Regions from separate parts of the Streptomyces sp. NBC_01451 genome, predicted to be linked through region 2. Evidence: riboswitches for the same ligand, from Rfam matches in the RefSeq annotation. Region 2 holds a riboswitch; each other region holds the start of a gene.
What was found. A riboswitch is a leader RNA that binds a small molecule or an ion and turns the genes downstream of it on or off. The one in region 2 is predicted to bind cyclic di-AMP.

Region 1: it holds a riboswitch for cyclic di-AMP, as region 2 does, so the genes downstream of both, OG595_RS09510 (M23 family metallopeptidase) here and OG595_RS37565 (C40 family peptidase) in region 2, are expected to answer to the same signal.
Region 3: it holds a riboswitch for cyclic di-AMP, as region 2 does, so the genes downstream of both, OG595_RS15340 (C40 family peptidase) here and OG595_RS37565 (C40 family peptidase) in region 2, are expected to answer to the same signal.

Annotation. Positions count from the first base shown of each region.
Region 1 is NZ_CP109479.1:2,244,036-2,255,387, forward strand. It holds gene OG595_RS09495 (bifunctional acetate--CoA ligase family protein/GNAT family N-acetyltransferase) at 1-801, opposite strand, end outside; gene OG595_RS09500 (HPr family phosphocarrier protein) at 981-1,262, shown strand; gene OG595_RS09505 (GntR family transcriptional regulator) at 1,435-2,130, opposite strand; gene OG595_RS09510 (M23 family metallopeptidase) at 2,319-3,092, opposite strand; cyclic di-AMP (ydaO/yuaA leader) riboswitch at 3,105-3,273, opposite strand; gene OG595_RS09515 (M16 family metallopeptidase) at 3,490-4,878, opposite strand; gene OG595_RS09520 (M16 family metallopeptidase) at 4,875-6,269, opposite strand; gene OG595_RS09525 (DNA gyrase/topoisomerase IV subunit A) at 6,662-9,118, shown strand; gene OG595_RS09530 (CobW family GTP-binding protein) at 9,120-10,232, opposite strand; gene OG595_RS09535 (citrate synthase/methylcitrate synthase) at 10,363-11,352, opposite strand, start outside.
Region 2 is NZ_CP109479.1:8,519,029-8,527,133, reverse strand. It holds gene OG595_RS37575 (ATP-dependent Clp protease proteolytic subunit) at 62-706, shown strand; gene OG595_RS37570 (hypothetical protein) at 714-1,022, shown strand; cyclic di-AMP (ydaO/yuaA leader) riboswitch at 1,406-1,585, shown strand; gene OG595_RS37565 (C40 family peptidase) at 1,589-2,062, shown strand; gene OG595_RS37560 (LysE family translocator) at 2,119-2,748, opposite strand; gene OG595_RS37555 (LysR family transcriptional regulator) at 2,865-3,797, shown strand; gene OG595_RS37550 (ATP-binding protein) at 3,808-4,269, opposite strand; gene OG595_RS37545 (helix-turn-helix domain-containing protein) at 4,482-5,339, shown strand; gene OG595_RS37540 (DUF397 domain-containing protein) at 5,349-5,573, shown strand; gene OG595_RS37535 (8-amino-7-oxononanoate synthase) at 5,695-6,822, opposite strand; partial or broken gene OG595_RS37530 (ECF transporter S component) at 7,020-7,118, opposite strand; gene OG595_RS37525 (glyoxalase) at 7,376-8,008, shown strand.
Region 3 is NZ_CP109479.1:3,528,851-3,540,202, reverse strand. It holds gene OG595_RS15355 (response regulator transcription factor) at 1-498, shown strand, start outside; gene OG595_RS15350 (C40 family peptidase) at 512-1,639, opposite strand; gene OG595_RS15345 (hypothetical protein) at 2,116-2,469, shown strand; gene OG595_RS15340 (C40 family peptidase) at 2,497-3,696, opposite strand; cyclic di-AMP (ydaO/yuaA leader) riboswitch at 3,705-3,879, opposite strand; gene pcrA (DNA helicase PcrA) at 4,175-6,706, shown strand; gene OG595_RS15330 (M23 family metallopeptidase) at 6,816-8,363, opposite strand; gene OG595_RS15325 (esterase/lipase family protein) at 8,595-9,524, opposite strand; gene OG595_RS15320 (cobalamin-dependent protein) at 9,928-10,290, shown strand; gene OG595_RS15315 (DUF5691 domain-containing protein) at 10,346-11,352, opposite strand, start outside.

The DNA.
Region 1 (11,352 bases), 6.3 Mb from region 2:
GACCGACCGGTGGGCCGGCACTCCGTCGATGTCCTTCTGCTCTTCCGGGAAGGCGCTGTTGACCGCGTACAGCTCACCGGTGAAACCGGCGTCCCTGATGTGGTCGAGGATGCTGCGGCCGACGCCGCCGGGGGCGCGGCCGACGCCGATGACGGCCACGGCGCCCGGGACGAGCAGTCGCCGTACGGAACGCCCCTCGGCACGCTGCTCCCGCGCGCGCTGGACGGCGAGGGAGCGGTCCGTGGGCTCCAGGTCGAACTCCAGGCGTACGACGCCGTCCTCGAAGCTGCGCTTCTGGGTGTACCCGGCGTCCGTGAACACCTTGATCATCTTGCTGTTGGCCGGCAGCACCTCGGCGGCGAAGCGGCGGATGCCGCGCTCGCGGGCGACAGCGGCGATGTGTTCGAGGAGGGCGGAGGCCACGCCCCGGCCCTGGTGCGCGTCCTGCACCAGGAAGGCGACCTCGGCCTCGTGGGCGGGACCGGAGGCGGGCAGTCCCTCGGCGTCGATGCGGTCGTAGCGTACGGTGGCGATGAACTCGCCGCCGACCGTGGCCGCGAGCCCCACCCGGTCCACGAAGTCGTGGTGGGTGAAGCGGTGGACGTCCTTTGCGGACAGGCGCGGATAGGGCGCGAAGAAGCGGTAGTACTTCGACTCGTCCGAGACCTGTTCGTAGAAGCTGACCAGCCGGTCGGCGTCGTCCGCCGTGATGGGCCGGACACGGGCGGTGCCGCCGTCGCGCAGCACGACGTCCGCCTCCCAGTGGGCGGGGTACTCGTGCCGGTCCGCCGAGTTCTGCATGCGCCCCAGAGTACGGCTCGCGTCCGACAACGTCGCGAGGCAGTCTGTGGGGAACCGGAGTCGGGCCCAGGCCGGGGTTCGAACGCGGTTCCGGGACGGGTTTCGGCCCGCCTCCCGGCACGCTTCACGCTATGGAACAATGGTCTAGACAACCCTGAGACAGTGAAGGGCAGCATCACATGGCTGAGCGCCGCGTCAACGTCGGCTGGGCGGAGGGCCTCCACGCCCGCCCCGCCTCCATCTTCGTCCGTGCGGCCACGGCCGCCGGCGTCCCCATGACGATCGCCAAGGCCGACGGCAACCCCGTCAACGCGGCCTCCATGCTGGCGGTCCTCGGCCTGGGCGCCCAGGGCGGCGAGGAGATCGTCCTCGCCTCCGAGGCGGAGGGCGCGGACGCCGCGCTCGACCGTCTGGCGAAGCTGGTGGCCGAGGGACTCGAGGAACTTCCCGAGACGGTCTGAAAAGTCCGGCGGAGTCCTTGATTGAGGGTGGCGACAGTCGCCACCGCAAAAGAACCACCCGCACACGGCGAAGGGCCCGCCCGAATATCGGGCGGGCCCTTCACAATTCCCGATCGCGGGCAGCAGAAATAACCTCCCGCGAATTCGACTCTCTTTGTATACGGCTCCCGTGTTAATGACGCAGGCCCGTCATGTTTACGGGATGTTGCGAAGTCCTCACACGATCCGGCCTGTCCCCGGCGCCCGGAAATCGAAGCCGGTGCACGGCGGTCGCGCGCTCGGTGTGCAGCGCCGTGATGGCCCGCGCCCGCTCACTGTCGCCGCGCGCCACCGCGTCCACGATCGCCCCGTGTTCCGCCCAGGAGTCGACGGGGCTGGCAGGCGCCTCCACCGTGTACATCCAGGCGATCTTGTGCCGGAGCTGGGTGAGTGTCGAGGCCAGGGTGTGGCTTCCGGAGGCCTGGGTCAGCGTCTCGTGGAACCAGCCCCCCAGGGAGCGCAGATCCTCGCTGTTCCCCCTCCTGGCCCGCTCCTGGCCCAGCCTGACCAGGCCCCGCAGCACCTTGAGGTGGGCCTCGGTGCGCCGCTGGGCGGCCCGGGAGGCACCCAGCGGCTCCAGGAGCATGCGCATCTCCAGCAGGTCGGAGGCCTCCTGCTCGGTGGGTTCCGCGACGCACGCGCCCGCGTGCCGCCGGGTCACCACGAAGCCCTCGGCCTCCAGGGTGCGCAGGGCCTCGCGGACGGGGACGCGCGAGACGCCGTAGCGGCGCGCGAGCAGTTCCTCGGTGAGCCGGCTGCCGCGCTCGTAGACACCGGCGACGATGTCGTCCCGGATCGCCGTGCATACCGAGTGCGCCGGAATACGCATGTCCGACCTCCGCTTTAATCCCCGTGAAACGTCGACGATTGACGTGTGTTGAGTGACTCTATTGCAGAGAACCGGAATTTCCGACGGCAGGCCGGAATCGATGGATATTTTTTGGACACACCACCCTCCGAAACGCCGAAAGCCCCGGCTCGGGGAGCCGGGGCCACGACAAGTGGTGCGCGGGGTCGTCAGACGTTCACGCCGTGCGAGCGGAGGTAGGCGACGGGGTTGATGTCCGAGCCGTACTCCGGGGTCGTACGTGCCTCGAAGTGGAGGTGCGCCCCGGTGACGTTGCCGGTGGCTCCGGAGAGGCCTATCTGCTGACCCGGGGTGACCGTCTGGCCGACGGACACATTGATGGACGACAGATGACCGTACTGGGTGTACGTACCATCAATCATCTTGATCACGATGTTGTTGCCGTAGGACCCTCCCCAGCCGGCCTCGACGACGGTGCCGGAGCCCACCGCCTGGACGGTGGTGCCGGACGCGGCGTGGAAGTCGACACCGGTGTGGCTGCCGGAGGACCAGACGGCGCCGCCCGCCTTGTAGCCCGTGGAGATGTACGAGCCGGCGATCGGGGCGACGTAGCTGGTGAGGCGCTTGCGCTCGGCCTCACGGGCGGCACGGGCCTTCGCCTCGCGCGCCTCCTTGACCCGCTCCTCCGCTTCCTTCTTCGCGGCGGCGACGGCCCGCTTCTCGGCGGCGGCCTTCTCTGCGGCCTGTTCCTGGGCGGCGGCCTGCGCGTCTATCTCGTCGGCGAGCGACTCACCGATGGAGACCACCGGGGTGAGACCGGTCTGCTCGACGGTGGACTCCGCGGCGAGCGCCGGAGCTGCGAGGGAGCCGACGACGCCGGTGGTCGCGAGGGCGGCGACGCCGGCCGCGCGGACGGTCGTACGGGTGACAAGACTGGGGCGGCTGGGACGACGGTGCTTCCCGGTGGCGCGGGTGAACGCCATGTAGTGGTGGGTCCTTTCCTTCCTTCTCGCCTACCGGGTTAGCTGACGGGTTCGGAGCAGGAAGGTCTCCTACGGACACCCTCGCTGTACACGCGGGCATCCGATTCACCCCAGGGACTGCACATGGTGGGTCCCCGGCTCCCCTGGCTCGCGCCGTACGGGGACTCGGCGATGACTGTCCGGTGCCGCGGCTGCGGCGCAGTGCATGACGGACAGCCGGACAGACGCTAAACGGGACATCTTTCAATCAACAAACCGATCACGGGTTTTGTAGCGCATGCCACAGTGCAGACTGTCCACCTCTCCATCAATACGGACAACTTGCGCATCAACATGGACACAGAAGCCCCGGTGACGCTTTCGTCACCGGGGCTCCTGTCGTGTACGCCGGGTGCCGCTACTCGGCGGGGACGACGGTCACTTCGCCGATACCGAGGGCCCGGACGGGCTCCTCGATCGTCGCCGCGTCCCCGACGAGCACCGTCACCAGACGGTCCACCGGGAAGGCGTTGACGGCCGCCGCGGTGGCCTCCACCGTGCCGGTCGCGGCGAGCTGCCGGTACAGCGTCGCCTGGTAGTCGTCGGGCAGGTGCTGCTCGACCTGGTCGGCCAGCGTGCTCGCAACGGCCGCCGCGGTCTCGTACTTGAGCGGGGCGACTCCGACCAGGTTCTGCACCGCGACATCGCGCTCGGCGTCGGTGAGCCCCTCGGCCGCGAGGGTGCGCAGCACCTTCCAGAGGTCCGCCAGCGCGGGACCGGTGTTCGGCGTGTCGAAGGAGCCGCTGATGGCGAGCAGCGCGGCGCCCGTGCCGTCCGGGGCGGAGCGCAGCACCTGGCCGAACGCCCGCACACCGTAGGTGTAGCCCTTTTCCTCGCGCAGGACACGGTCCAGGCGGGAGGTGAGGGTGCCGCCGAGGCAGTACGTGCCGAGGACCTGGGCGGCCCAGACGCGGTCGTGCCGGTCGGCGCCGATGCGGCCGATGAGCAGCTGGGTCTGCACGGCGCCGGGGCGGTCCACGATGACGACACGGCCGGTGTCGTCGGCGGTCACCGGCGGCACGGGCCGCGGCTCGGCCGTCGAACCCGTCCAGGCCCCCAGGGTGTCGCCGAGCAGCGCGTCCAGGTCGACGCCGGTGAGGTCGCCGACGACCACGGCGGTGGCCGTGGCGGGCCGGACGTGCCTCTCGTAGAAGGCGCGTACGGCTGCCGCGTCGATCTTCGCGACCGTCTCCTCGGTGCCCTGGCGCGGACGTGACATGCGCGAGGACGCCGGGAACAGCTCCTTGTACAGCTGCTTGGCCGAGCGGCGGGCCGGGTTGGCCGTCTCGTGCGGGATCTCGTCGAGCCGGTTGCGCACCAGCCGCTCGATCTCGCTGTCCGAGAACGCGGGCGCCCTGAGTGCGTCGGCCAGCAGACCGAGCGCCTTGGGGAGACGCGACACGGGGACTTCGAGGCTGAGCCGCACACACGGGTGGTCGGCGTGCGCGTCGAGGGTGGCGCCGCAGCGCTCCAGCTCGGCGGCGAACTCCTCGGCGGAGTGCTTGTCGGTGCCTTCGGAGAAGGCCCGGGCCATGATCGTGGCCACTCCGTCGAGACCGGCCGGCTCGGCCTCCAGGGGGGCGTCGACGAGTACCTCGACGGCGACGACCTGCTGGCCGGGGCGGTGGCAGCGCAGGACGGTCAGACCGTTGCCGAGGGTGCCGCGCCCGGGGGCCGGGAAGGCCCAGGGCCTGGCCTCGCCCGCCTGGGGCTGGGGGTGGAACTCCATCGTGGCGAGCTCGGTCACTTGGCCGCCTCCTCGTCGGTGTCGGTGGCTTCGATCGTGGCCTCGGCCTCGGGGTCCTGGGGCGGATCCGCGTCCTCGGCGGTCTCGCCGGAGACCGGCTCGTAGACGAGCACCGCGCGGTTGTCGGGGCGCAGCCGGTCCTTGGCGGCCTGCTGGACCTCCTCGGCCGTGACGTCGAGCACGCGCTCCACGGCGGTCAGGGCGAGCTGCGGGTCGCCGAACAGCACCGCGAAACGGCACAGTTCGTCGGCGCGGCCCGAGACCGTGCCGAGCCGGTCGAGCCACTCGCGCTCCAACTGGGCCTGGGCGCGTTCCATTTCCTCGGCCGTGGGGCCCTCCGCGGCGAACCGGGCGAGCTCCTCGTCGACGGCGGCCTCGATGACCGGCACCTCGACGTCCGCGGAGGTCTTCACGTCCAGCCACCCCAGGGAGGGTGCTCCGGCCAGCCGCAGCAGGCCGAAGCCGGCCGCCACCGCCGTACGGTCCCGCCGTACGAGCCGGTTGTAGAGCCGGGAGGACTCGCCGCCGCCGAGGACGGTGAGCGCCAGGTCGGCCGCGTCGCACGCGCGCGTGCCGTCCTCCGGGAGCCGGTAGGCGGCCATCAACGCGCGCGCGGGGACCTCCTCCTCGACGACCTCGCGCAGTTCCTCGCCGATGACGTCGGGGAGGGCGCCGGAGCGCGGCGCGGGCTTGCCGTCGTGCCCGGCGATGGATCCGAAGTACTTCTCGACCCAGGCGAGCGTCTGGACGGGGTCGATGTCCCCGACGACCGACAGGACGGCGTTGTTGGGCGCGTAGTACGTGCGGAAGAACGCGCGCGCGTCCTCCAGCGTCGCCGCGTCCAGATCGGCCATGGAGCCGATCGGCGTGTGGTGGTAGGGGTGGCCCTCCGGGTAGGCGAGGGCGGTCAGCTTCTCGAACGCCGTCCCGTACGGGACGTTGTCGTAGCGCTGCCGCCGCTCGTTCTTGACGACGTCCCGCTGGTTCTCCATCGACTCGTCGTCGAGGGCCGCGAGCAGCGAGCCCATGCGGTCGGCCTCCAGCCAGAGCGCGAGCTCCAGTTGGTGGGTGGGCATGGTCTCGAAGTAGTTGGTGCGCTCGAAGCTGGTGGTCCCGTTGAGCGAGCCGCCCGCGCCCTGGACCAGTTCGAAGTGGCCGTTGCCCTTCACCTGGCCCGAACCCTGGAACATCAGGTGCTCGAAGAGGTGAGCCAGGCCGGTACGGCCCTTGACCTCGTGGCGCGACCCGACGTCGTACCAGAGGCACACCGCTGCGACCGGGGTCAGGTGGTCCTCGGAGAGCACCACGCGCAGCCCGTTGGCGAGGCGGTGCTCTGTCGCTGTCAGGCCGCCGGAGCCTGCCTCGGCTGTGGCCGTGTGACCCATGGGCATGTACGTCCCTTCGATCGCGGATGCGGTTGTTGCAACCGCTGTTTTCCTGCCGGTCCTGCCACTGTATGCAAGCGTGTGGAGTGCTGGCGAAGTTCCCGGCGGACGTACGCCGACAGCGAGATTCCCCGCCTTCCAGGCGGTACGTTTCAGCATCAGCGGCCATGGCCCAACACCGCCGCAGGCACGGGCCTTGGTCCGCGTTGTCAGTGCGGCAGTCCACAATGGTCCGCGTCAGATCCCGTTCATGTCTCAGCAGGAGTGAGCCACAGGGGCGCGTCGGTGTCGAGAGGGCGAGCGCGCGGAGGCCCGCAGGGCTGAGCACGATCGGGCTCTCGACACCGATACAGGCACCCCGTAGGCGAACGACCAGGAATCAGAAGGAGCCGGCAGCGATGGCCCGCCGCACCACGAAGACCCCGCCGCCCGATGACTTCGAGGAGCGGATCCTCGACATCGACGTCGTCGACGAGATGCAGGGCTCCTTCCTCGAGTACGCGTACTCGGTCATCTACTCCCGAGCCCTGCCCGACGCCCGCGACGGTCTCAAACCCGTACACCGTCGCATCGTGTACCAGATGAACGAGATGGGCCTGCGCCCCGACCGCGGCTATGTGAAGTGCGCCCGCGTCGTCGGCGAGGTCATGGGTAAGCTGCACCCGCACGGCGACTCGTCGATCTACGACGCCCTGGTGCGTCTCGCCCAGCCGTTCTCCATGCGCGTGCCGCTGGTCGACGGCCACGGCAACTTCGGGTCGCTGGGCAACGACGACCCGCCGGCCGCCATGCGGTACACCGAGGCCCGCATGGCCGACGCGACGTCCCTGATGACGGAGTCGATCGAAGAGGACACGGTCGACTTCGCCCCCAACTACGACGGCCAGGAGCAGGAACCGGTGGCGCTGCCCGCCGCCTTCCCGAACCTGCTGGTGAACGGCGCGTCGGGCATCGCCGTCGGCATGGCCACGAACATGCCGCCGCACAACCTCGGCGAGGTCATCTCGGCCGCCCGGCACCTCATCCGCCACCCGGCCGCCGATCTCGACACCCTGATGCGGCACGTCCCCGGCCCCGACCTGCCCACCGGCGGCCGGATCGTCGGCCTCGCCGGGATCAGGGACGCGTACGAGACGGGCCGCGGCACGTTCCGGATCCGCGCCACGGTGTCGGTGGAGAACGTGACGGCGCGCCGGGTGGGCCTGGTCGTCACCGAACTGCCGTTCACCGTCGGCCCGGAGAAGGTGATCGCCAAGATCAAGGACCTGGTCGGCTCGAAGAAGCTCCAGGGCATCGCCGACGTCAAGGACCTCACCGACCGCAGTCACGGCCTGCGCCTGGTCATCGAGATCAAGAACGGCTTCGTGCCGGAAGCCGTCCTGGAACAGCTCTACAAGCTGACGCCGATGGAGGAGTCCTTCGGCATCAACAACGTGGCGCTGGTGGACGGCCAGCCCCTCACCCTGGGGCTCAAGGAGCTCCTGGAGGTCTATCTCGACCACCGCTTCGAGGTCGTACGGCGCCGTTCGGAGTTCCGCCGCGGCAAGCGCCGCGACCGGCTGCACCTGGTCGAGGGCCTGCTCACCGCACTGGTGGACATCGACGAGGTCATCCGGCTGATCCGCTCCAGCGACAACTCCGCTCAGGCGAAGGAACGCCTGATGGAGCGGTTCTCCCTCTCCGAGATCCAGACGCAGTACATCCTGGACACCCCGCTGCGTCGGCTGACCCGGTTCGACCGCATCGAGCTGGAGTCCGAGAAGGAGCGGCTGGCCGCCGAGATCGCGGAGCTGACCCGGATCCTGGAGTCGGACGCGGAGCTCCGCAAGCTGGTCTCGACCGAACTGGCCGCGGTGGCCAAGAAGTTCGGCACCGAGCGGCGTACGGTACTGCTGGAGTCGGCCGGCGCCGCCCCCGCGGCCGGCGTCCCGCTCCAGGTGGCCGACGACCCGTGCCGGGTCCTGCTCTCGTCCACGGACCTGCTGGCGCGTACGGCGAACGGCGAGCCGTTCCCGGCGGACGAGGACGGTCGGCGCGCGAAGCACGACCTGATCGTCTCCGCGGTGCCCGCGACGGCACGGGGCGAGGTGGGTGCGGTGACGTCGGCCGGGCGCCTGCTGCGGATCAACGTCATCGATCTCCCCCGGCTCCCGGACACCATGGCGGCGCCCAACCTCTCCGGCGGCGCCCCGCTGTCGGAGTTCCTCTCCCTGGAGGACGGCGAGACGGTGGTCTGCCTGACGACGCTCGACGAGTCGTCCCCGGGCCTCGCGATCGGCACGGAACAGGGTGTCGTCAAGCGGGTGGTCCCCGACTATCCCTCCAACAAGGAGGAGTTGGAGGTCATCACGCTCAGGGACGGCGACCGGATCGTCGGCGCCGCAGAGCTGCGCACCGGCGAGGAGGACCTGGTCTTCATCACGGACGACGCCCAGTTGCTGCGCTTCCAGGCCGCCCATGTCCGCCCCCAGGGCCGCCCGGCCGGCGGCATGGCCGGCATCAAGCTCACGGACGGCGCCAAGGTGATCTCGTTCACGGCGGTGGACCCGGCGGTCGACGCGGTCGTCTTCACGGTCGCGGGCTCGCGGGGCACGCTGGACGACTCGGTGCAGACGACTGCGAAGCTGACCCCCTTCGACCAGTACCCGCGCAAGGGCCGCGCCACCGGCGGCGTCCGCTGCCAGCGGTTCCTGAAGGGTGAGGACTGTCTGTCCCTGGCCTGGGCGGGCCCCGCACCGGCGCGGGCGTCCCAGAAGAACGGCACCCCGGCGGACCTCCCGGAGATGGACCCGCGCCGCGACGGCTCGGGCCTGTCGTTGCCGAAGACGGTGGGTGTGGTGGCGGGCCCGGTGTAGGTCAGCCGGCCTCTCCGGAGCCCTCCGGGCTCTGCTCCCGTACGTACCTCAGGACGCCCCACATGCTGTGCTCGTCGGCGTGTGGGGCGTCGTCCGTGCAGGTCTCAAGGTCCTTGCCGAGGGCGGACGGTCGGATGCCGGACCCGATGAGGACGAGGCGGCTGAGCCGCTCCTCGCCGTCGGCCCAGGGCTCGGGGTAGAACCGCAGGAACCGCCCGACGGCATGCACGGCGTACCGGTTGCCCGGGTCGTGCGGCCCGAAGTCGACGTACCCCTTGATGCGGTAGAGCCCTTCGGGCCTGCTGTCGAGGAAGTCCATCAGCCGACGCGGATGGAGGGGGACCGGAGAGCTGAAGGAGAGGCTGTCGTAGGCGGCGTGCAGATGCGCGGAGTGGCCCCCCGCACCGCCCTCATGACCGCCTTCGGTCTCCCCGTGCCCGCCCTCCCCGTGATGGTGCAGGTCGTCGAAGGACAGCTGCCCGATGCGCTCTTCGGTCGGCCGGCAGTCGAAGAGGAACTCGGGGTCCACACGCCCGTAGTCGGCGGGGACGACAGCGGCGCGGTCGACCAGCCCGCGGACGGTCTCCAGGACCCGCTCACCGCCGTCCGCGACCCGCCCGACCTTGTTGACGACGACGAGATCGGCGAGGGCGAGATGCCGGTCGACCTCGGGGTGCTTCACCCGCGTGTCGTCGAACTCGACGGCGTCGACGACCTCGACGAGTCCCCCGTACACGACCCGGGGATTCTCGCTGGCGAGCACCATCCGGACGAGCTCCTGCGGCTCGGCGAGCCCGCTGGCCTCGATGACGACGACATCGATCCGGGCCGAGGGTTGAGTGAGCCGATCAAGATAGACATCGAGCTCGCTCGCATCAACAGCGCAGCACAGACATCCATTGCCCAGCGACACCGTGGAGTCCCCCAGCGCCCCCGCGACGGCCATGGCGTCGATCTCGATGGCCCCGAAGTCATTGACGATGGCCCCGATACGACTGCCACCGCTGCGGTGGAGGAGATGGTTGAGGAGGGTGGTCTTGCCGGAACCGAGGAAGCCGGCGAGGACGATGACAGGGATCTGCCGAGGGCTCTGACCCGGACCCGGCTGACTCAATCTGCGGCCTCTCTCACGCCGACGCGCACACCGGCTCACAGCCCCGCGCGCGTACGAGGAACGAATGCCGCCCCAGGATACGAGCCGGGGAGTCGTCACCGGGTGAACGGTGGCCGGCGGCCGGCCCCGGTCAGACCGTCAAAGGCACCGCCACCGGCGGCACGGGTCCCACGTACCGCGCGGCCGGCCGAATGATCTTCGAGTCCTCCGCCTGCTCCAGGATGTTGGCGCTCCAGCCCACCACCCGGGCCGCCGCGAAGGTCGGGGTGAACATCTCGCGGGGCAGGCCGCACAGTTCCATGACCACGCCCGCGTAGAACTCGACGTTCGTGTGCAGTTCGCGGCCCGGCTTGAGTTCGGCCAGGATCGCCTCCACCCTCCGTTCGACCTCGACCGCCAGATCGACCAGCGGGCCGCCGAACTGCCCGGCGATGCCCCGGAGCATGCGGGAGCGGGGGTCCTCGGTGCGGTAGACCGGGTGGCCGAAGCCCATGATGCGGTCACCGGCGAGAACGCGTGCGCGGATCCAGGCGTCGATACGGTCCGTCGTCCCGATCGCGTCCAGGGTGTCCAGCGCGCGGCTCGGGGCGCCGCCGTGCAACGGGCCCGACAGGGCTCCCACCGCCCCCACGAGACAGGCCGCCACGTCCGCCCCCGTCGACGCGATGACCCGTGCCGTGAAGGTTGATGCATTGAATCCGTGATCAATGGTTGAGATCAAGTATTGCTCGATCGCCCTGGCGTGCAGCGGGTCCGGCTCCGATCCCGTCAACATGTACAAGTAGTTGGCCGCATACGGGAGGTCGTCCCGCGGCTCCACGGGATCGAGACCCCGGCCCAGCCGGTGCAGCGCCGTCAGTACGGTCGGCACCGCGGCCGAGGCGACGAGGGCGTCCGCGAGCCGCTCCTCCGCGTCGGTGTCGTACACGGGACGGAAGCCCTTCGCCGCACCGAGCAGGGACAGTGCCGTGCGCATGCCGGCCAGCGGCCCGGACCGGCCACTCGCCGCCGCGATCGCCGGCAACGCGGCCCGCACCTCGTCCGGCAGCCGCCGCAGCGCCGCGGTCTGCGCGGTGAAGGCGGCGAGACGGCCCGCGTCCGGCAGCTCACCATGGGCCAG
Region 2 (8,105 bases):
TCGCGCCAGCCTCTGTACGTCCTGTACATTTCTTACGGAAGCCACCGAGGAGGCGCGCGCCATGAAGGACACCGACGACCCGTCAGCCCGCTACGTCCTGCCCGAGTTCACCGAACGCACCAGCGCCGGGAGCCGGACACTCGATCCGTACTCGAAGCTCCTGGAGGAACGGATCGTCTTTCTCGGGACTCCGGTCGACGACACCTCGGCGAACGACGTGATGGCCCAGTTCATGCACCTCGAATACCTGGCACCCGACCGCGACATCTCGCTCTACATCAACTCCCCCGGCGGCTCGTTCAGCGCGATGACGGCGATCTACGACACGATGCAGTACGTCACCTGCGAGGTGGAGACGATCTGTCTGGGGCAGGCGGCCTCCGCCGCGGCGGTGCTGCTGGCGGCGGGTACGCCGGGCAAGCGCAGCGCGCTGCCGGGGGCCCGGGTGCTCATCCACCAGCCCTCGCTGGCCGAGCCGGTCCACGGGCAGGCGAGCGATCTCGCCATTCAGGCCCGGGAGTTGGGCCGGGTCCGTAACCTGCTGGAAGAACTGCTCGTACGGCACACCGGACAGAGCCCGGCGCAGGTCGCCGCCGACATCGAGCGGGACAAGATCCTCGATGCCCGAGCCGCCCTGGCGTACGGCCTGGTGGACCGGATCGTGCCCAGCCGCAAGTCGTCGTCCCCCGCCCCCGGCACGAGGTGAGCCGCCGATGCTTCCGCCCGAACTGCCTCCGCTGCCCGCCCTGACGCGCGCGGAGGGCGAGTTGATCGACCGTTACCTCGAAGTCGCCGATCTGCTCGGCCGTATCAACCCGGCCTACCACGGCGACACGTACCGCGGGCTGCGGGCCGCGCAGGCGCTGGTCGCCAAGGCGGTGGCGCTGCGGGACGCGCTGGAGCTGATGCATCAGCGGGGCGAGGCCGAGGTGCACGCCCATACGCTGGCGCGTGCGCTGCGCGTCCTCGACGGGGAGCGCCGCACGGCGCGCGTCACCGTTCCGCGTGAGCCCGCCAGTTGACCCGTCCGGGCGGCGGACGCGTGCCGGGCGGACCCGTGTGCGGCGGCGCCCGGGTGTCCGGAACGCGGCGGGAAGTGACTGCACCCCATCCCCCGTTTGGAGTAGTCGCCGGTCCCCCGAGCGGCCCGTTCGGCTTGCGCGACGCGCGTAGTTCGTGACCGAAACGAGACCGCTCAAGCGCTGGTCCGAGGGTGCGCGACCCCCTCGAAAGTCGTCCGGGAGTAAGGGTGTCCACCCGAATGGGTCAGCGGTGAGTAACACCACAAAGCCCCGATTCCATTGGGATTTTCCTACTTCCATGAGCCAAGATCCCTTCCTGACGACAAGCCCCCGCCACAAGCGGCGGGGCGATCCGGGCGGACGCCGAGTCCTGCCGCCGCCTGGATGACCGGTCGACAGATGTGCATCGGCAGGAGTGGAGGACCCAAGCACGACGGGTCGCCGGAACGGTCACGCCATGACCGGGCCGAGCAGCCCTTGGGGTGAAGCCGCGTCAGCGGCCGGGCAACTTCGCCAGCCCGAATCCGACAGGTCATCCTTCACAGGCGGCTGACGAAGGGTTGCGCATGTCTGCGCTCAATCGTGTCCCGTCGCTGATGACCCGTGCCGGTACGGCCTCGGCTCTCACCCTCGCCGCCGTCGGCGGCAGCCTGGTGATCCCCGGAGTCGCAACCGAAGCCGCGGCGATCGCCCCGTCGACGAAGGCACTTCAGATCGCGGCTTCGAAGAAGGGTTCGCCCTACAAGTACGGCGCCGCGGGACCGAAGAGGTTCGACTGCTCCGGTCTCACGCAGTATTCGTTCAAGAAGGCGGGCAAGTCCCTGCCTCGTACGGCAGCGGCCCAGTACAACAAGACCAAGCACATAGCCGCCAAGAGCCGCCGGGGCGGAGACCTGGTCTTCTTCCACTCGGGCTCGAACGTCTACCACGTGGGCATCTACGCCGGGAAGGGAAAGATCTGGCACTCCCCGAAGACCGGGGAAGTCGTGAAGCTCCAGAAGATCTGGACGAAGAGCGTCTGGTACGGCCGGGTCAGCTGACCTCCCCGGGGCGGGACGGCGGCCGTAGGCAGGCAGCCGTCCCGGCCCGGGACCCGTCACAGCGGCAGAAGCGACAGCGGTGGCTCCAGCAGGAGCAGCGCGCCGAGGCCCGTCAGCGCGGTGCCGGTGACCGCCTCGACGGCCCGGGCGGCCCGCGGCCGGCGCAGCCACCGGCCGAGCCGGTCCACCAGGAGCGCCACCGCAGGGAACCACACCAGGGCAAGCGCCACGATGATCAGCGCGAGCAGCAGCGTCCGGGGCAGCGCGGGAGCGCCCGCCGGCACGAACTGCGGCAGCAGACTCAGAAACGTGATGGGCGCCTTCGGATTGAGCGCGTTGGTGACGAATCCCTGCCGCCACGGACGTACGGCGGTCCGCGCCTCCTCGGCCACCGCCGCCCGAGGCCCGCGCAGCGACCACAGCGTCCGCGCCCCGAGGTACAACACGTAGGCCCCGCCCAGCAGTTGCAGTGCCCTGAAGAGCGCGGGCACCGCCGTGAGCACGGCTGCGACACCGGCGACGGCCAGCGCGGTGTGCAGGAGCAGCCCGCCGGTGATCCCCAGCGCGCAGGCGACCCCGGCCCGCCGGGAGACGAGGGCGTTGCGCACGACGACGGTGAAGTCGGCGCCCGGCATGGCGACCATGCCCGCGGCGACCCCGGTGAAGGCGATGAGCTGTGCGTCCATGGCGTCCAGCGTGCCCGGGGCAGGCCTTCAACAGGTATGTCGAATAACCTGGGTCTGCCTTAAGCAACCGTTAAGCCTCGATCATGGCCTCCCGTCCCGTTACCTGGAGCAGCCGGATGTACGACCCCACACGCCTCGCCGCTCTCGTGGCGGTCGCGGAGGCCGGGTCCATCACCCGCGCCGCCGAGCGCCTCGGCTACACGCCGCCCGCGCTCTCGCAGCAACTCGCCAAGCTGGAGCGGGAGACGGGCACCGCCCTGCTCGTACGGCATCACCGGGGCGCCCGGCTCACACCCGCGGGCGAGCTGCTGACGGCGCGCGCCCGCCGGGTGCTGGACGAGCTGGACCGCGCCCGGCACGAACTGGCCCGGCTCACCGGCCTGTCGGGCGGCGCGCTGCGGCTGGGCACCTTCCAGACGGCCGGTATCCAGCTGCTGCCGCCGGTACTGAGCGCGTTCCGCCGGGCCCATCCGGACGTGGAGCTGTCGGTCGCGGACTACGAACCGCCCGCCGGGGTGGCAGCCGTGGCCGCCGGGGAGGTCGATCTCGCGCTCACGCACACCTACGAACCGGCCGTACCCGCGCCGCTGCCCGCGTCGGTCACCGCCGAACCGGTCCTCGTCGAGGAGTTGGTCCTGGTGACCGCGCCCGGCCATGTGCTGGCGGGTGACACGTCACGGCTGCCCCTGGCCGGGCTGGCGGGCCAGCCGCTGATCAGCATGGCGCCGGACCATCCGCCCCGCCAGGGCGTGGAGGCGGCCCTCGCCCGGGCCGGTGCCACCCCGTCGGTGCTGGTGGCGACACCGGGGTACGCCCTGGTGTGCGCGCTGGTCAGCGCGGGGCTCGGGGTCGCGGTCGTACCGGAGATGGTCGCGCGCACGGCGGTCACACCGGTCGGGACCCGGCTGCTGGAACCGGGCGACCTCCGCCGGACGATCTCGGTCGTCCGACGCACCGGCGAGAGCGCGCCCGCGGCGGACGCCTTCCGCGCCCTGCTGCGGGGCGCGTTCGGCCGCGCGCACGGCGTCGGCCACGGCAGCGGGACGTAGGGCCGAACCGTTACGGCTCCTGCTGGCCGACCGCCGTCACCGGGGGCCTGGCCGGGACCGTCCACGGGAGTTCGATCGACACCGTCTTGCCGCCCTCGCGGGTGGGGTGGACGCGCAGTCTGCCGCCCGACTCCGCGGTCAGCCAGCGGATGATGACCATCCCGCGGCCGTTGTCCTGCTGCACGGCGGCGGGCAGACGTTTGGGGAAGCGCGGGTGACTGTCGGTCACGCCGATGCGCAGGTGTTCGTCACGGTCGAGGGCGACGTCCACCGTGAAGGTGGGTGACAACCCGAAGGTGTGCTGTACGGCGTTGGTGGCGAGTTCCGAGACGATCAGACGGATGCTGTCGGCTGCCTCGGTGTCACCCGGCAGGCCCCATTCCGCCAGCACGTTGGCCACATACGCACGGGCGGCGGAGACCGAGGCGGGATCGCTCGGCAGAGTGACGGATGCTTCCAGGTGATCTGCCATGGCGACGTCGTCCCTTTCCCACAGGACCGCGGCCCGACACGGAGCGGCTGGTTCGAGTACGGTCCCGGACTGGTGCTTCGCGCCAGACTGCCATTCCCGCGCGGGTCACGGGGTGCGATCCACCAAGATATGCATATATCTGTCGCTCGAAGCGGTGAACTCTGCGACCCCAGATCGTATTTGGGCGGCTCATTAGGAGTAAGGAGTGGCCCATGCAGTACGGTCCCGCGGTGCGCCGCCGAAAACTGGGCGCCGAACTGCGCGCGCTGCGTGCCAGGGCCGGGCTCACGAGCGGTGAGGCGGCCCGTCTGGTGGGCTGGCACCAGTCGAAGGTGAGCCGGATCGAGACGGGCGCGAGCGGGGTGAAGCCGGACGACGTCCGGTTACTTCTCGACGCGTACCAGGTCCCGGACAGCGAGTCGCGCGAGCTGCTGCTCGTGCTGGCGGGCGGCGAGCACGGCGGCCGGCACCACTGGTGGCATGCCTACCGTGGCGTACTGCCTCCCACCTACCGGGACTTCATCAGCCTGGAGTCGCAGGCCAGCACGATGCGCACCCTGGAGACCTCGGTGGTACCGGGGCTGCTGCAGACCCGCGAGTACGCCCGTGCGATGACCCGGGCCGCCGTGGACGGCCTGGAGGAAGCCCGGCTGGACGCGCTGGTCGAGGTGCGGCTGGCCCGGCAGGACGTACTGCGCTCGGATCCGCCGCTGGCGCTGAGCGCGGTCCTCGACGAGGCGGTGCTGCGCCGTGAAGTGGGCGGCCCGGAGGTGATGACGCGTCAGCTGGGACGCCTCATGGAAGCGGCCCGGCTGCCCCAGGTGCAACTCCAGATCCTGCCGTTCGCCGCAGGGGCATATATCGGCATCACCGGCCCTTTCGTTATCTTCTCCTTTCCGAGCACTTCTGACTTGGATGTGGTTGTTCTCGACCAGATGGTGAGTAGCCTCTATCTCGAACGGAAAGAAGACCTCCAGGCCTACAGCGAGGCCTTCAACACCCTTCAGATCCACGCCCTTTCGCCCGAGGACTCGTTGGATTTCATCGCCGGTCTGCATCACGGCGTGTAAGGAGGCACCATGTCAGCACTGCCTCGGAACGTACTGTCCGTCGTCGAACCGCCCGGTGCGCAATGGCTGCGCAGCAGCTACAGCACCGGCGCGAACAACTGTGTGGAGACGGCCCGTCCGGACACCGGAGTCCGGGCCGGACTGCTCGCCGTACGCGACTCCAAGAACGCGACGGGGCCCATCCTGCTCTTCTCTCCCGAGAGCTGGGAGGGTTTCCTCACCGCGCTCCGGTGATCGCCCCACGACGCACGGCCGCGGTTCGCCGACTCATGGTCGCGTGTCACTGATCACCCGCATCACCACGGATCCACAGTTCTACGGATCTACGGATCTACGGATCTACGGATCTACGGATCTACGGTCGGTTCTCGCCGATCACCTGTACCGCCCGCGCGATCTGTTCCTCGGCCAGGTCCGCGCGGGCGGTCAGCCGCAGCCGGGACACTCCGTCGGGCACGGACGGCGGGCGGAAGCAGCCCACACCCACTCCCGCGGCCCGGCAGTCGGCCGCCCACCGCACGGCCCCCTCCGGTGACGGGGCGCGCACGGAGACGACGGCCGCGTCCGGCCGCACCGCCGCCAGCCCCTGAGCCGTCAGCCGGGTGTACAGATCACGCGCCACCGCACGCGCCCGTGCGGCCCGTTCGGGCTCGCGGCGCAGCAGCCCGAGGGCCGCGAGGGCCGCGCCCGCCGCAGCGGGGGCGAGGCCGGTGTCGAAGATGAACGTACGGGCCGCGTTGACGAGGTGCTCGATCACCGGGGCCGGCCCCAGCACCGCACCCCCCTGGCTGCCGAGCGACTTGGACAGCGTGACCGTCACGACGACGTCCGGCGCGCCCGCCAGCCCGGCCGCGTACGCCGACCCCTGCCCGCCCTCACCCAGAACCCCCAGCCCGTGCGCGTCGTCGACGACCATCCCGGCGCCGAACTCCCGGCAGGCGGCGGCCAGTTCGGCCAGCGGTGCCGCGTCCCCGTCGACCGAGAAGACGGTGTCGGACACGGCCACGGCGGGCCCGGTGTGCGTGCCGAGAGCCTTGCGGACTGCGTCCGGGTCGGCATGCCCGACGACCTGGGTCGTGCCCCGGGCCAGGCGGCAGCCGTCGATCAGCGAGGCGTGGTTTCCCGCGTCCGAGACGACGAGGGAGCCGTGCGGTGCGAGCGCGGTGACCGCGGCGAGGTTGGCCGCGTAGCCGGAGGAGAAGACCAGGGCGGCCTCGAAACCGCAGAAGTCGGCCAGTTCGCGTTCGAGTTCCGCGTGCAGTTCGGTGCTGCCGGTGACGAGCCGCGAGCCGGTGGCGCCCCCGCCCCACCGCCGGGCGGCCCGCGCCGCGCCCTCGGTGACCTCGGGGTGGCGGGCCAGGCCGAGATAGTCGTTGCTCGCGAGGTCGAGGAGCGGGGAGTCGGCGGGGCGGGGCCGCAGGGTCCGCACGAGTCCCGCGCGGCGTCGCGCCTCGGCCTGCTCGTCGATCCAGCCGAACGCCATGGGTCGGTCCTCCCGCGCAGCTACACGTTTGTAGGCAGTGAACAGACCCTAGCTGGACCCTCTGACACCCCGGATGTGGCAATACCCACAGCGGGTTTTATCAAGCAAGGATAAAGACCACGTCAGAGGCCGTATCACGCCCTGGATCGAAGATCGTTCCTCACAGTCTGTCGAGCAATGCTCAAGACCTAACAGCACTGCTTGGTGGAGGGCAGGCCGGGCAGATAGGCGACAGGGCTGTTCGGGTCGAGGGCGAACGGCCAGAAGGAGAGGGTGAGGAGGAATCCGAAGAAGTGCGCCACCGGACGATGCCGAAAGCGCGTGACGCCAGCCAGAGCGTCCCGAGCGGTAACTCTCCGTGCTTGTCCGGTACGGGGAAGGCGCCGACTGACAGGGGCGCGAGCGCGTCGCACCAGCCCGGCTGCTCAACGCCGACCACGGCTCGGGTAGGCGGGGCGGCGGTCCGAAGGCCGCTCGGGCCCGGGGCCCCAGCGGGCCAGACCGAGCAGTTTTCGAGAAGTATCGGCGACTCGGCCGCCCTACCGTCGAGGACATGAACTCCATCGACTCCGTCACCCTTGAGGTGGCCGACACCACAGCCGCCGCCCGCTTCTACTCCACCGCATTCGGACTGGTCCCGCCGCCAGTGCGACTGCGTGCCTCCGAAGCCCCCACGACCGGCTTCCGCGGTTTCACCCTGTCGCTCGTGGTGTCCCAGCCGGGCAACGTCGACGCGCTTGTCGGCGCCGCCCTCAACGCCGGCGCCACCGCCCTCAAGCCCACCTCGAAGTCCCTGTGGGGCTACGGCGGCGTCGTTCAGTCCCCGGACGGCACGATCTGGAAGATCGCGACATCGGCGAAGAAGGACACGGGCCCGGTCACCCGGGACTTCGACGAGCTCGTGCTCCTGCTGGGCGTCGAGGACGTGAAGGCCAGCAAGCAGTTCTACATCGAACAGGGTCTCACTGTGGGAAAGAGCTTCGGCGGCAAGTACGTCGAGTTCGCCACCGGGCCGGGCCCCGTCAAGTTGGCTCTGTACAAGCGCCGCGCCCTCGCCAAGGACGCGGGTGTCCCCGCCGTCGGCACCGGATCGCACCGGCTGGTGCTCTCCAGCGACGCCGACCCGTTCAGCGACCCGGACGGGTTCCTCTGGGAAACCATGACTCCTCTGACCGTCACCGCCTGACCCGAGTGACCTCCGATTACAGGACGGCACTTACAGAGGAGGCCCCCCTATGGCCTACGGCTGCATCGCATCGCCGAAGACCCGGACTGGTCCCCGC
Region 3 (11,352 bases), 5.0 Mb from region 2:
CTCCTCGATGTCCATCTGCCGGGCGGTGGCGGTGTCGAAGTCCTGCGCCGCTGCGCCCCGTTGATGGCCGACGCGACGCGGCCGGTCCGCTTCCTGGCACTGTCCGTCTCGGACGCCGCGGAGGACGTCATCGGCGTGATTCGCGGCGGTGCGCGCGGATACGTCACGAAGACGATCACCGGCGCGGACCTCGTCGACTCCGTCTTCCGGGTCCAGGACGGCGACGCGGTGTTCTCGCCGCGCCTCGCGGGTTTCGTCCTGGACGCGTTCGCCTCCACGGACGCCCCGCCGGTGGACGAGGACCTCGACCGTCTCACGCAGCGCGAGCGAGAGGTACTGCGGCTGATCGCCAGGGGGTATGCGTACAAGGAGATCGCCAAGCAGCTCTTCATCTCGGTGAAGACGGTGGAGTCGCATGTGTCGGCCGTGCTCAGGAAGCTCCAGCTGTCGAACCGGCACGAGCTGACGCGGTGGGCCACGGCACGGCGCCTCGTCTAGGCGAGCCCCCGCCTCACACCACCCTCGTGGCCCCGGCGAAGGGCATCTCGTCCAGAGGTGCCACCCGTACCGGAGCCGACGGGTTCGGGGCGTGGATCATCTGGCCGCGGCCCACGTACATGCCGACATGGCTGATGCCCGAGTAGAAGAACACCAGGTCGCCGGGGAGGAGTTCGGACCGTGAGACACGCCGGCCAACGTTGATCTGGGCGTAGGTGGTGCGGGGGAGGGAGATGCCCGCGGAGTTGTACGCGGCCTGCATGAGGCCCGAGCAGTCGAAGGCGTTCGGGCCGGTGGCGCCCCACACATAGGGGCTGCCGAGCTTCTGGTAGGCGTAGGCGACGGCCGCTGCCGCTCGGGAGTTGGGCGCTTCGGCCGCTCCGGAGGTCCCGGACGCGCCGGGCGCCCCGGGGACTCCAGGTGTTCCCGGAGTCCCCAGGCCTTCCCGCGCGCTCCCGGACGACCGTGAAGCATGCCCTCCGTCCCAGCCGCCGCCGTCACTGCCGCCCTGCGCCGCGATCCGGGCGCGTTCCTCCGCGGTGAGACGGGACAGCAGCCTGCGGGCCTCGCCCAGCTTGCCCGTCACGGTCTTCTTGTGGCGGTTCAGCTCGGTCTGACGGGACTTGAGGGAGGTCAGTTCGACGTGGGCGGCCCCGCGCAGCTGCTCGATCTCCCGCAGTTGCTCGCGTACCCGGGCCACGTTCGCCGCCTGTCTGCTGCCCGCCCGTTCGGCGAACGCGGCGCCGTCCAGATAGCCGTCGGGGTCCTCGGACAGGGCGAGTTGCAGCGCGGGATCGAGCCCGCCGGACCGGTACTGTGCAGCGGCCATCGAACCCAGCGCCTCCCGCGCCGAGTTGAGCCGGTCCTCCTTGCGTGCCGCCTCGTCCCGCAGAGTGCCCAGCCGCCGCTCCGCCTGCTCGGCCTTCTCCTTCGAGCCGTTGTACTTCTCGGTGGCGACCTCCGCCTCCTCGTACAGCTTGTGCACCTTGGCCTCGACCTGCGCGGGGGTCAGTTGTGGCTCGGCGTACCCGATGCCGTCGAAGCCCGTCGCCGTCGCCGCGCCCGCGAGGGCGATCGTCGCGGCGGTGCGGGCCGTATTGCCGTTGAGCGAGCGCTGTCGGGGCTTGCGGTGCGCTGCCACCGGGGTGTCACGTCCTTTCGTACGACCGCCACTGCGACGACCGCCGGACGACTGCCTGGGAAGCGGACCCAGGAGGGCGGTTGCGCGTCCGGCGGCGGCTCGCACAGGGGGAGCGGTCCGCCGCCGGACTTTCTCGGCGGTGGTGTCCGACTGCCGCCCCTGGCCCGGGCGGCGGTGGGGAGCCGGGCACCTGGTGGAGGACGCTAAACCTGAGTGGGGCGTGGGGGTAACGCCATGTACGGAACTGGCGTGAGCCGACCGCCGGGTGACCGCATGAGACCGTGATCGAGTTCCGGCGCCGCCGACTTCGCACTGACGGCTGACCGATGCGGAGGTTCACGGGGCACGTGGTGGCGACACGGTGCTATGGGGTGCATATATGCGCGGTCCCGGGGTGCCGCGTGCACGCCTCGCGGACGCTGTACGCCCGGCCCGGTGTCGTACGGCGCGGGCGCCGCTGGCTAGGCTCCGGGACCATGGACGTACTCATCCATCTCTTCGTCGGCCTGCACATCATCGGCATCGCCTCGCTCCTGGGCGGGTTTCTCACCCAGCTGAAGGCGATGGGGCAGGGGACGGCGCGCTTCGTGCCCGCGATGCTGCACGGCGCGTTCACCATGCTGGTCACCGGCGCCGTCCTGGTGGGCCTCAACCAGGCCGACGACCAGCCGGTCGACAACATCAAGATCGGTGTGAAGCTGGCCCTGCTGATCGTGATCCTCGGCCTCGTCTACGTGAAGCGGGACGACGAGACCGTGGACAAGCGACTGTTCGGCCTGGTGGGCCTGTTCACCACGGCGAACATCTTCATCGCCGTGCTCTGGACCTGACCCGGCCGGACCTCCGTCCACGGCGCGTCAGGCCGGGCGCACCACGCTGTGGATCGTCGACTCGCCGTCGTAGAAGATCGATTCCTCCCGGACGTACGCACCCGGTTTCGGGGCGTGGATCATCATGCCGTTGCCGATGTACAGGCCGACGTGGCTGATGTCGTCGTAGAAGAACACCAGGTCACCGGGGCGGATGTCGGAGAGGGGAACCGTCTTGCCCGCGTTCACCTGGTCGTAGGTGGTGCGCGGGAGGGTGACTCCGGCGGCCCTCCAGGCGGCCTGGGTGAGGCTTGAGCAGTCGTAGGAGTCCGGGCCCGTCGCACCCCAGACGTACGGTTTGCCGACCTGTGCGCGTGCGAAGGTCAGGGCCTTCTCGGCCTTGGTGGCGTACGAGGAGTCGGGGACCGAAGCCGTCGACGTGTCCGAGGCGCTGGTGCCCGTCGGCTGCCGCGCCGCCGCCGCGGCTTCCTGCCGCTGCTGCTCCGCCGCCTGTTGCTGCTGGGCGAGTTCCTGTGCCTGGCGGCGGGCCTCCGCCTGCTTCTCCCGTTCGATCGCCGCGAGCCGCAGCTTCTCCTCGGCGGTGAGTCGGGAGAGCAGCCGACGGGCCTGTACGAGCTTCGTCTGGACGGCGGTCTTGGTTCTCTGCAACTCGTCCTGTGACTCCGTGAGCGCCTCCAGGCCCGCGGTGGCCTCCTGGCGCTTCCGCGACGTCTCGGCCTGCTGCCCGGTGTAGTCGTCGACAGCGTCCTTCTGGCGGGCGGTCAGGCGGTCCATCAGCTGGTTCTGGTCGAAGTAGTCCTGCGGGTCGTCCGCGAGCAGGAACGTCGTGGTCGTGTCGGGGGTGGCGGATCCGGTGCGGTACTGGGCCGCGGCGAAGGAACCCAGCTCCTCGCGCGCGTCGTTGAGTTTCTGGGTGCGCCGGGCCACGTCGTCCATCAGGGCGTCGACGCGCCCCCGCTGCTCGGAGGTCTTCTCCCTGGCGGCGTTGTACTTGTCGGTGGCCGTCTCGGCCTGGCGGTACAGGTCGCCGACCTTCGCCTCGACATCCTCCACGCTCGGCTTGTCGTCGGAGGAGGGCGCCGGAGGCGCGGCGGGTGAGTTCGGCGCGGCGTTGGCGGTCTGGGACAGCAGGGCGACGGAGGTCAGGGCCGCCGTGGCGAAGGCGGGGGTCCGTATGCCTGCTACGCGCGTTCCCGTAGGACGCGACTTGCGGTGCGACGACGCCAAGGGAGGCGACTCCTTCCACGTTCCGCCTACCGGGTTAGCTGTCGGGTTCGGGCGGGTCATTCGGAAGGATTGCCCTACGGTCCTTGCCCTGGACGGCAGTCGGACCGATTCACCCCAGGATTTCGGTGGGTCCCCGGCTCCTGCCGCGAGGGGCGGCACGATCGGACTCGGCGGAGGCCGCACGGCCCGGCGATGTTCGCCGGTGGAGGTCGAGCGGCCTTACGGCACGCTAACCAACAGGTGTGGCTCCTGTGAAGGTTGGTGACCGCTATGCCCGATACGTTTTTGTGACCTCGGCCGTAAACATCGCTTTGTGTGATCAGTCGGAAATTTTCCGTCGCACTGGTCGGTGAATTCCGTGAGTGCGCGCTTTTTGTGCCCCTTGTTCGGACAGGTCGGATCGTCCGGTGCGGATGACGGGGGGATGTTTTCGGGGTGGCGGCGGGTTGTCAGTGGGGGCGCCTAGACTCGGAGAGCGATGAGCAGCCTCTTTGACGACAGCTTCCTGGCGGACCTCCAGGGTCCTCGGGCCCGCGAGGAGGAACCCCCGCCGCCGCCCGAGGACGAGCATGCGCCGGAGCCCGTTCCGGACGACCTGTTCGGCGGGAAGTTCGACGCGCCGCCGGACCGGGACGCGTACTACCGCGACGGCGCCCCGCGCCCGGTGGTGGACCCGGCCGCGCTCCTGGACGGGCTGAACGAGAACCAGCGCGCGGCCGTCGTGCACGCCGACACCCCCCTGCTCATCGTGGCGGGCGCCGGCTCCGGCAAGACGCGTGTGCTCACGCACCGCATCGCGTATCTGCTCGGCGAGCGGGGCGTCCACCCCGGCCAGATCCTCGCGATCACCTTCACCAACAAGGCCGCCGGCGAGATGAAGGAACGCGTCGAGCACCTCGTCGGCCCGCGCGCGAACGCGATGTGGGTGATGACGTTCCACAGCGCGTGCGTGCGGATCCTCCGGCGGGAGAGCAAGAGGCTCGGCTTCACATCCTCCTTCTCGATCTACGACGCCGCCGACAGCAAGCGGCTGATGGCGCTCGTCTGCCGCGATCTGGACCTGGACCCCAAGCGTTTCCCGCCCAAGTCCTTCAGCGCGAAGATCTCCAACCTGAAGAACGAGCTGATCGACGAGGAGGACTTCGCCGCCCAGGCGAACGACGGTTTCGAGAAGACCCTCGCCCAGGCGTACGCGATGTACCAGTCGCGACTGCGTGAGGCCAACGCGCTCGACTTCGACGACCTGATCATGACGACGGTCAACCTGCTGCGCGCCTTCCCGGACGTCGCCGAGCACTACCGCCGCCGCTTCCGGCACGTCCTCGTCGACGAGTACCAGGACACCAACCACGCCCAGTACGCGCTCGTACGGGAACTCGTCGGCACCGCCGAGCACACCGGTGACGCCGCCGACGTACCGCCCGCCGAACTGTGTGTCGTGGGCGACGCCGACCAGTCGATCTACGCCTTCCGGGGCGCGACGATCCGCAACATCCTCCAGTTCGAGGAGGACTACGCGGATGCGACGACGATCCTGCTCGAACAGAACTACCGCTCCACGCAGACGATCCTGAGCGCCGCCAACGCGGTCATCGAGCGCAACGAGTCCCGGCGCCCCAAGAACCTGTGGACCAACGCGGGCGCGGGTGCTCAGATCACCGGCTATGTCGCCGACACGGAGCACGACGAGGCACAGTTCGTCGCCGAGGAGATAGACCGGCTGACGGACGCGGGCGACGCGAAGGCGGGCGACGTCGCCGTCTTCTACCGGACGAACGCCCAGTCCCGTGTCTTCGAGGAGATCTTCATCCGCGTCGGCCTGCCCTACAAGGTCGTCGGCGGCGTCCGCTTCTACGAGCGCAAGGAGGTCCGGGACGTCCTGGCCTACCTGCGCGTCCTGGCCAATCCGGAGGACTCGGTGCCGCTGCGCCGCATCCTCAACGTCCCCAAGCGCGGCATCGGCGACCGCGCGGAGGCGATGATCGACGCCCTGTCCCAGCGCGAGAAGATCAGCTTCCCGCAGGCACTGAAGCGCGTGGACGAGGCGTACGGGATGGCTTCACGGTCGACCAACGCCGTCAAGCGGTTCAACACGCTGATGGAGGACCTGAGGACGATCGTGGAGTCGGGCGCGGGCCCGGCCACCGTCCTCGAAGCGGTCCTCGAACGCACCGGCTATCTGGCCGAGTTGCAGGCGTCGACCGACCCGCAGGACGAGACCCGGATCGAGAACCTCCAGGAACTCGCCGCGGTGGCCCTGGAGTTCGAGCAGGAATCGGCCGCGGCCGGGGAAGCGGCCGAGGCCGACCAGCCCGCCGAGGGCGAGCCGCCGGCCCCGGCCGGGCTCGCCGCGTTCCTGGAGCGGGTCGCCCTGGTCGCGGACTCCGACCAGATCCCCGACGAGGACGACGACGGCTCCGGCGTCATCACCCTGATGACCCTGCACACCGCCAAGGGCCTTGAGTTTCCCGTGGTGTTCCTGACCGGCATGGAGGACGGCGTCTTCCCGCACATGCGTGCCCTCGGCCAGGCCAAGGAACTGGAGGAGGAGCGGCGGCTCGCGTACGTCGGCATCACGCGCGCGCGTGAACGGCTGTACCTGACGCGCTCGTCGCTGCGCAGTGCGTGGGGGCAGCCGTCGTACAACCCGCCCTCGCGTTTCCTGGAGGAGATCCCGGCGGCCCATCTGGAGTGGAAGCGCACGGGCGCCATGGCTCCGGCGACATCCTCGGGCCCGGCCTCCGGGGTGGCGTCGTCGTTCTCGTCGTTGGCGTCCTCGCGGTCGCGCTCCGCGGCCTCGGGCGCGTCCGGCTTCGCCACGCGCCGCGGCGGTGTCGAGAAGCCGGTCGTCGCGCTGGCGGTGGGGGACAGGGTGACGCACGACCAGTTCGGGCTGGGCACCGTGGTGGGTGTCAACGGCACGGGCTCGAACGCCGAGGCGACGGTCGACTTCGGCGAGGACAAGCCGAAGCGGCTGCTGCTGCGCTACGCGCCGGTGGAAAAGCTTTAGCGCTCCGCTGGATGCTCGGTGCGGAACCTGCGGGTTCGCTGTGGCTTGTCGCGCAGTTCCCCACGCCCCCTTAGTGCCCCTATCGGGGCATCGGGGGCGCTGCGGCCGATTACGTCGGGTCGAGGCCGTGGCTGCGCAGCCACGGGAGCGGGTCGATCGCCGAGCCGCCGGCGGGCCGTACCTCGAAGTGCAGGTGCGGGCCGGTCGAGTTCCCGGAGTTCCCGGAGTACGCGATGGGGTCGCCGGCCTTGACCGTCGTACCGGACGGGACCTGGTAGGTGGAGAGGTGGCAGTACCACGTCTCCGTGCCGTCCTTGTCCGTCACGATCATCATGTTGCCGTAGGCACTGTTCCACTGCGTCCGGACGGTGCCGTCGGTCGCGGCCATCACCGTCGTGCCGTACGAGACGGGGAAGTCGATCCCGGTGTGTACGGACATCCAGTTGATGCCGGCCTGGCCGAAGTAGGCGCTGAGGCCGCGCTGTTCGACCGGAAGGGCGTACTTCGGGCGCAGTCGCTCCTTGCGGGCGGCTTCCGCCGCCGCAGCCTTCTTCTCCGCGACCTGCTGGGCCTTGAGGTCGATACGTTCCTGCGTCCGGCTGGCCCGGTCGGCGAAGTCGTCGGCGCCCGCGGAGAGGCTTTCCAGCTGGGAGTCCAGCTTGTTGTTCGCGGTGGACGGCTTCACGGCGACACCGTCCGCCGCCGACGTCGTCGTGTTCTGCTCGCTGTCCCCGTTCATCCCGCCCACGGAGGCGGCGGCGATCCCCGCGACCCCCATCACACAGGCGGACGGAACAGCGATGGTCAGCAGGGCGGAACGTTTGGCCGGGGTACGGCGCCGGGACCGGCCCGCGTTGCGCGCCGCCGTACGGGAAGCCGCGCGCCCGGGTCCGGGCATCGCGCCCGGGGCGACCTCTTCCTGGCCGTCGAGCAGCGGGGCCTCGGCGGGCAGCTCGCCGTCGGTGAAGGGGTCCGACTCGTCGTGGGCGAGGGCGTGCTGGTCGTACTCCGCAGCGTCCGTGATCTGCTCGAACAGTGCGGTCGCCTGCTGGTCGTACTCGTGCTCGTGCGTGTGCTCGTACTCGGTGGACGGGGCGGGCGTGCTGTCCGGGCCGCTGTCCGAGTTCCACTGGGTGGCGTCGTACACGCCCGTGTCGAAGGCCTGCGTGCCCCATTCCCACTGCTGGGTCTGGTTGGCCGGGCCGGCCTGCTCGGGCTGGAGCCAGGCGTTCGCATCCCACTGGCCGCTGTTGTCACCGCCCGGAGGCGGCGTCTGCGCGGGGATCCCGGCGAGCTGCTGGTATCCCGGCGCCCAGGCGGTGGTGTCGTAAGCCCCGGTGTCGTAGGCGGCGTGGTGCTGGGCCGCGTACGGGTCGTAGTTCAGGGTCTGGTGACTGCCGGTGGACCACTGGGAGTTGTCGTAGGAACCGGTGGTGTCCTCGCCCGGCATGTCGCCGAAGAGCGGGTCGGTTTCGAAATTTCCGGTGCCGTTACCCGTGCCCATGCCCGTGTCGAAACCGTTGGCGAAGGTGGGGTCGTGCGTGGTGAAGTCACCGAAAGGGACTTCCTGCGTGCCGTACGACGCGTAATGGGCCGTCGCGGCATCGGAAGCCGGAGCCGGGGGGGTCATGGTCCCCGACGGGTGACGTTCGTTCACCAACTTCTCTTTCGCCTCGACAACAGGGGCTGGCAGAGCAGTGCGGCGACTGTACCCGGCGGTACGCGGGCGCGACAATCTTCCGCAGGTTTCGTGCCTGAGGGAAACGGGCATTCGGCCGTGTTTCGGGGGACTGCGGGCACGGGTTTGGCCTGGCGTTCGAAGATTGTTCGAATCTTGGGGGCTGTTCGGCGGCCCTGGCCCGCCCGCGGGCGGCGCTCGGGGCCGGGTTCACGCCACGGTCAGTCCGCCGGCTCGGGCCTTGTCCGTCTGCGACACGGCGGTGAGGGAGTGGTCGCTCTCGTCCAGTGCCTGCCGTATCCCGGTCGCGACGGCGGGGTGTACGGGGAGGGCGAGGTGGCCGACGCCGCTGACCTGCACGTTCTCCGCCAGCAGGTCCGGGTGGTCGACACGGGCCGTCTCCGGCGGGTCCATCAGGTGGTCCAGATCGCTCCAGAAGCTGACGAAGCGCGTACGGCAGTCCGGCGCGGGCAGGCGCAGTTCCTCGATCACTGCCGAGCCGGGGCGCATCTGGCGGACGATCGGGTGCGCGTCGGCCAGCGGGACGACGCGGGTGCCGGAGTGCGGGGTGCCGAGGGTGACGAGCGTACGGACGCGGAGGTCACCGCCGAGGCGCTGCACGTAGTAGCGCGCGATCAGGCCGCCCAGGCTGTGCCCGACGATGTCCACCCGTGGGTGGCCCGTGCGCTCGCATATCTCCTCTACGTGCCGGCCGAGCAGCTCGGCCGCGGTACGGATGTCGCAGGTCAGCGGGGAGTAGTTGAGCGACTCGATCTGCTGCCGGCCGTGCTGGGCGAGGGATCGGCGCAGCAGGACGAAGACGGAGCGGTTGTCGATGAAGCCGTGGAGGAGGACGACCGGGGGCTTCGGCTGCGTCGGCAGGTGGGTGGGGGCGGCGGCGGTGTTGAGGGCTCCCGGGAGCGCCGAGGGGTCGGAGGGGTCACAGAGGGGGGAGGGGCCACAGGGCGTGGGGCGGCGTTCCTGGACGATGCCCGACGGATAGAGGAGCAGATGTCCCGCCAGGATCGCGATCTCCAGGGCGGTCGCCTTCAGCAGTGCGACGGAGAGCCCCGTCAGCCTGCTCGGCAGGACGCGCTGACAGAACGGAAGCAGGGGCAGTGCTGCCCGGATGACCTTCATGGCCGACCTCCTGTCGGCACACGGTGGACTTCTCTGTCCCTCGTGTGCCCTCGTGGGGGGTCGCGACGAGGGCGGCCGGTGGTGGCGTCGGCGGTGGTGGTGCACGAGTGAGGCGTGCGGCGTGCGTGACGCCAAGGGGCGGTGAAGCTCCTTGCCGGACGGCGACGAAGCTCCCCGCTGTCGTGCCCTTACTGCCCTTCGTGCCATCTCCGACGCACCGCACCCCCACGGCGCGCGGCTCGCGACGCGGTGGTGCGACGACCTCGATGCGGCTCCCCTTGCGCCGGTCCCACCGGTGCGCGGCGAACGTGTCCCACCGTGTGATTTCCCCCTCGGAATCCGTCGCGAAACTGCCGGTTGCGGGATGCTTGACATAACGTTCGTTCACTTCATGGAGGCAAAGATGGGTGTCGCGGCCGGTCCGATCCGTGTGGTGGTGGCGAAGCCGGGGCCGGACGGTCACGACCGCGAAGCCGAGGTGATGGCGCGGGCGTTGCGTGACGCCGGTATGGAGGTCATCTACACCGGACTTCACCAGACCCCCGAGCAGATCGTCGGCACCGCGATCCAGGAGGACGCCGACGCGATCTGGCTCTCCGTCCCCTCCGGCGCCCACAGCACGCTCTTCGCGGCTGTGGGCGACCTCCTGCGGGAGCAGGACGCGGCGGACATCAAGGTGTTCGGCGAGGAGACCGTCCCCGGGGCGACCACGGGTTCTGCCGTGGAGTGGGTGCGGGCGCACGTACGGGAGTCGGCGGGGGCGTAGGGCGTGCGGGCTGCGGGCGTGGGGCCTCGGGGTGCGGGTGGGTCCCGGTGGCGGCTCAGGCTTCTCCCACCCGCCCGCCCGCTGTCAGTTCCTCCTCCATCGTCGCGCGCAGACGCAACGTGCCTACGAGGCGCTGGAAGGCCTCCGCCCAGTAGCTGCCCGCGCCCGGTGAGGCGTCCTTCCCCTCGTCGGGTATCGCCAGCAGGCCGTCGAGGCGGCCGGCCTCGGAGGGGTCGAGGCAGCGTTCCGCGAGCCCCATCACCCCGCTGAAGCTCCATGGGTAACTCCCGGCGTCCCGAGCGATGTTGAGTGCGTCGACCACTGCCCGCCCGAGCGGTGGCGCCCACGGCACCGCGCACACCCCGAGCAGCTGGAAGGCCTCGGACAGTCCGTGCGTCGCGATGAACCCCGCCACCCAGTCGGCCCGTTCGGCGGAGGCCAGCGTGGCGAGCAGCTTCGCCCGCTCCGCCAGGGACACCGCCCCGGGGCCGCCGGCTCCGGGTGTCGAGGGCGCGCCGAGGAGCGCCCTCGACCAGTCGGCGTTCCGCTGCCGCACCGCAGCCCGGCACCACGCGGCGTGCAGCTCGCCCTGCCAGTCGTCGGCCACCGGCAGCGCCACGATCTCCTCGGGCGTACGTCCGCCGAGCCGCCCCGACCACGATCCGAGCGGCGCTGCCTCCACCAACTGGCCGAGCCACCAGGACCGTTCACCACGCCCCGCCGGGGCCTTGGCCACGACGCCGTCGCGCTCCATGCCCGCGTCGCACTCGTGCGGTGCCTCGACGACCAGCGCCGTCCCGCCCCTCGTACCGCCCGTAACGCTTGCGTCGTCCGCGCTGCTCGTGTGGTCGAGGGCCACGCACGCTCCCGCGCGGACCGCCATCCGTGCGGCGAGTGCCGAATCGGGCAGCGCGGACAGCAACTCCGCAGCTGTCGCCCGGACGTTGCGGCTGCGGTCGGCCAACGCCCGCTCCAGGAACGGCTCGTCCTCGGCGCGCAGTCCCGTGCGGAGCGAGTCGAGGAACATCAGCCGGTCCTCGGCCCGCTCTGTCGCCCAGGTCG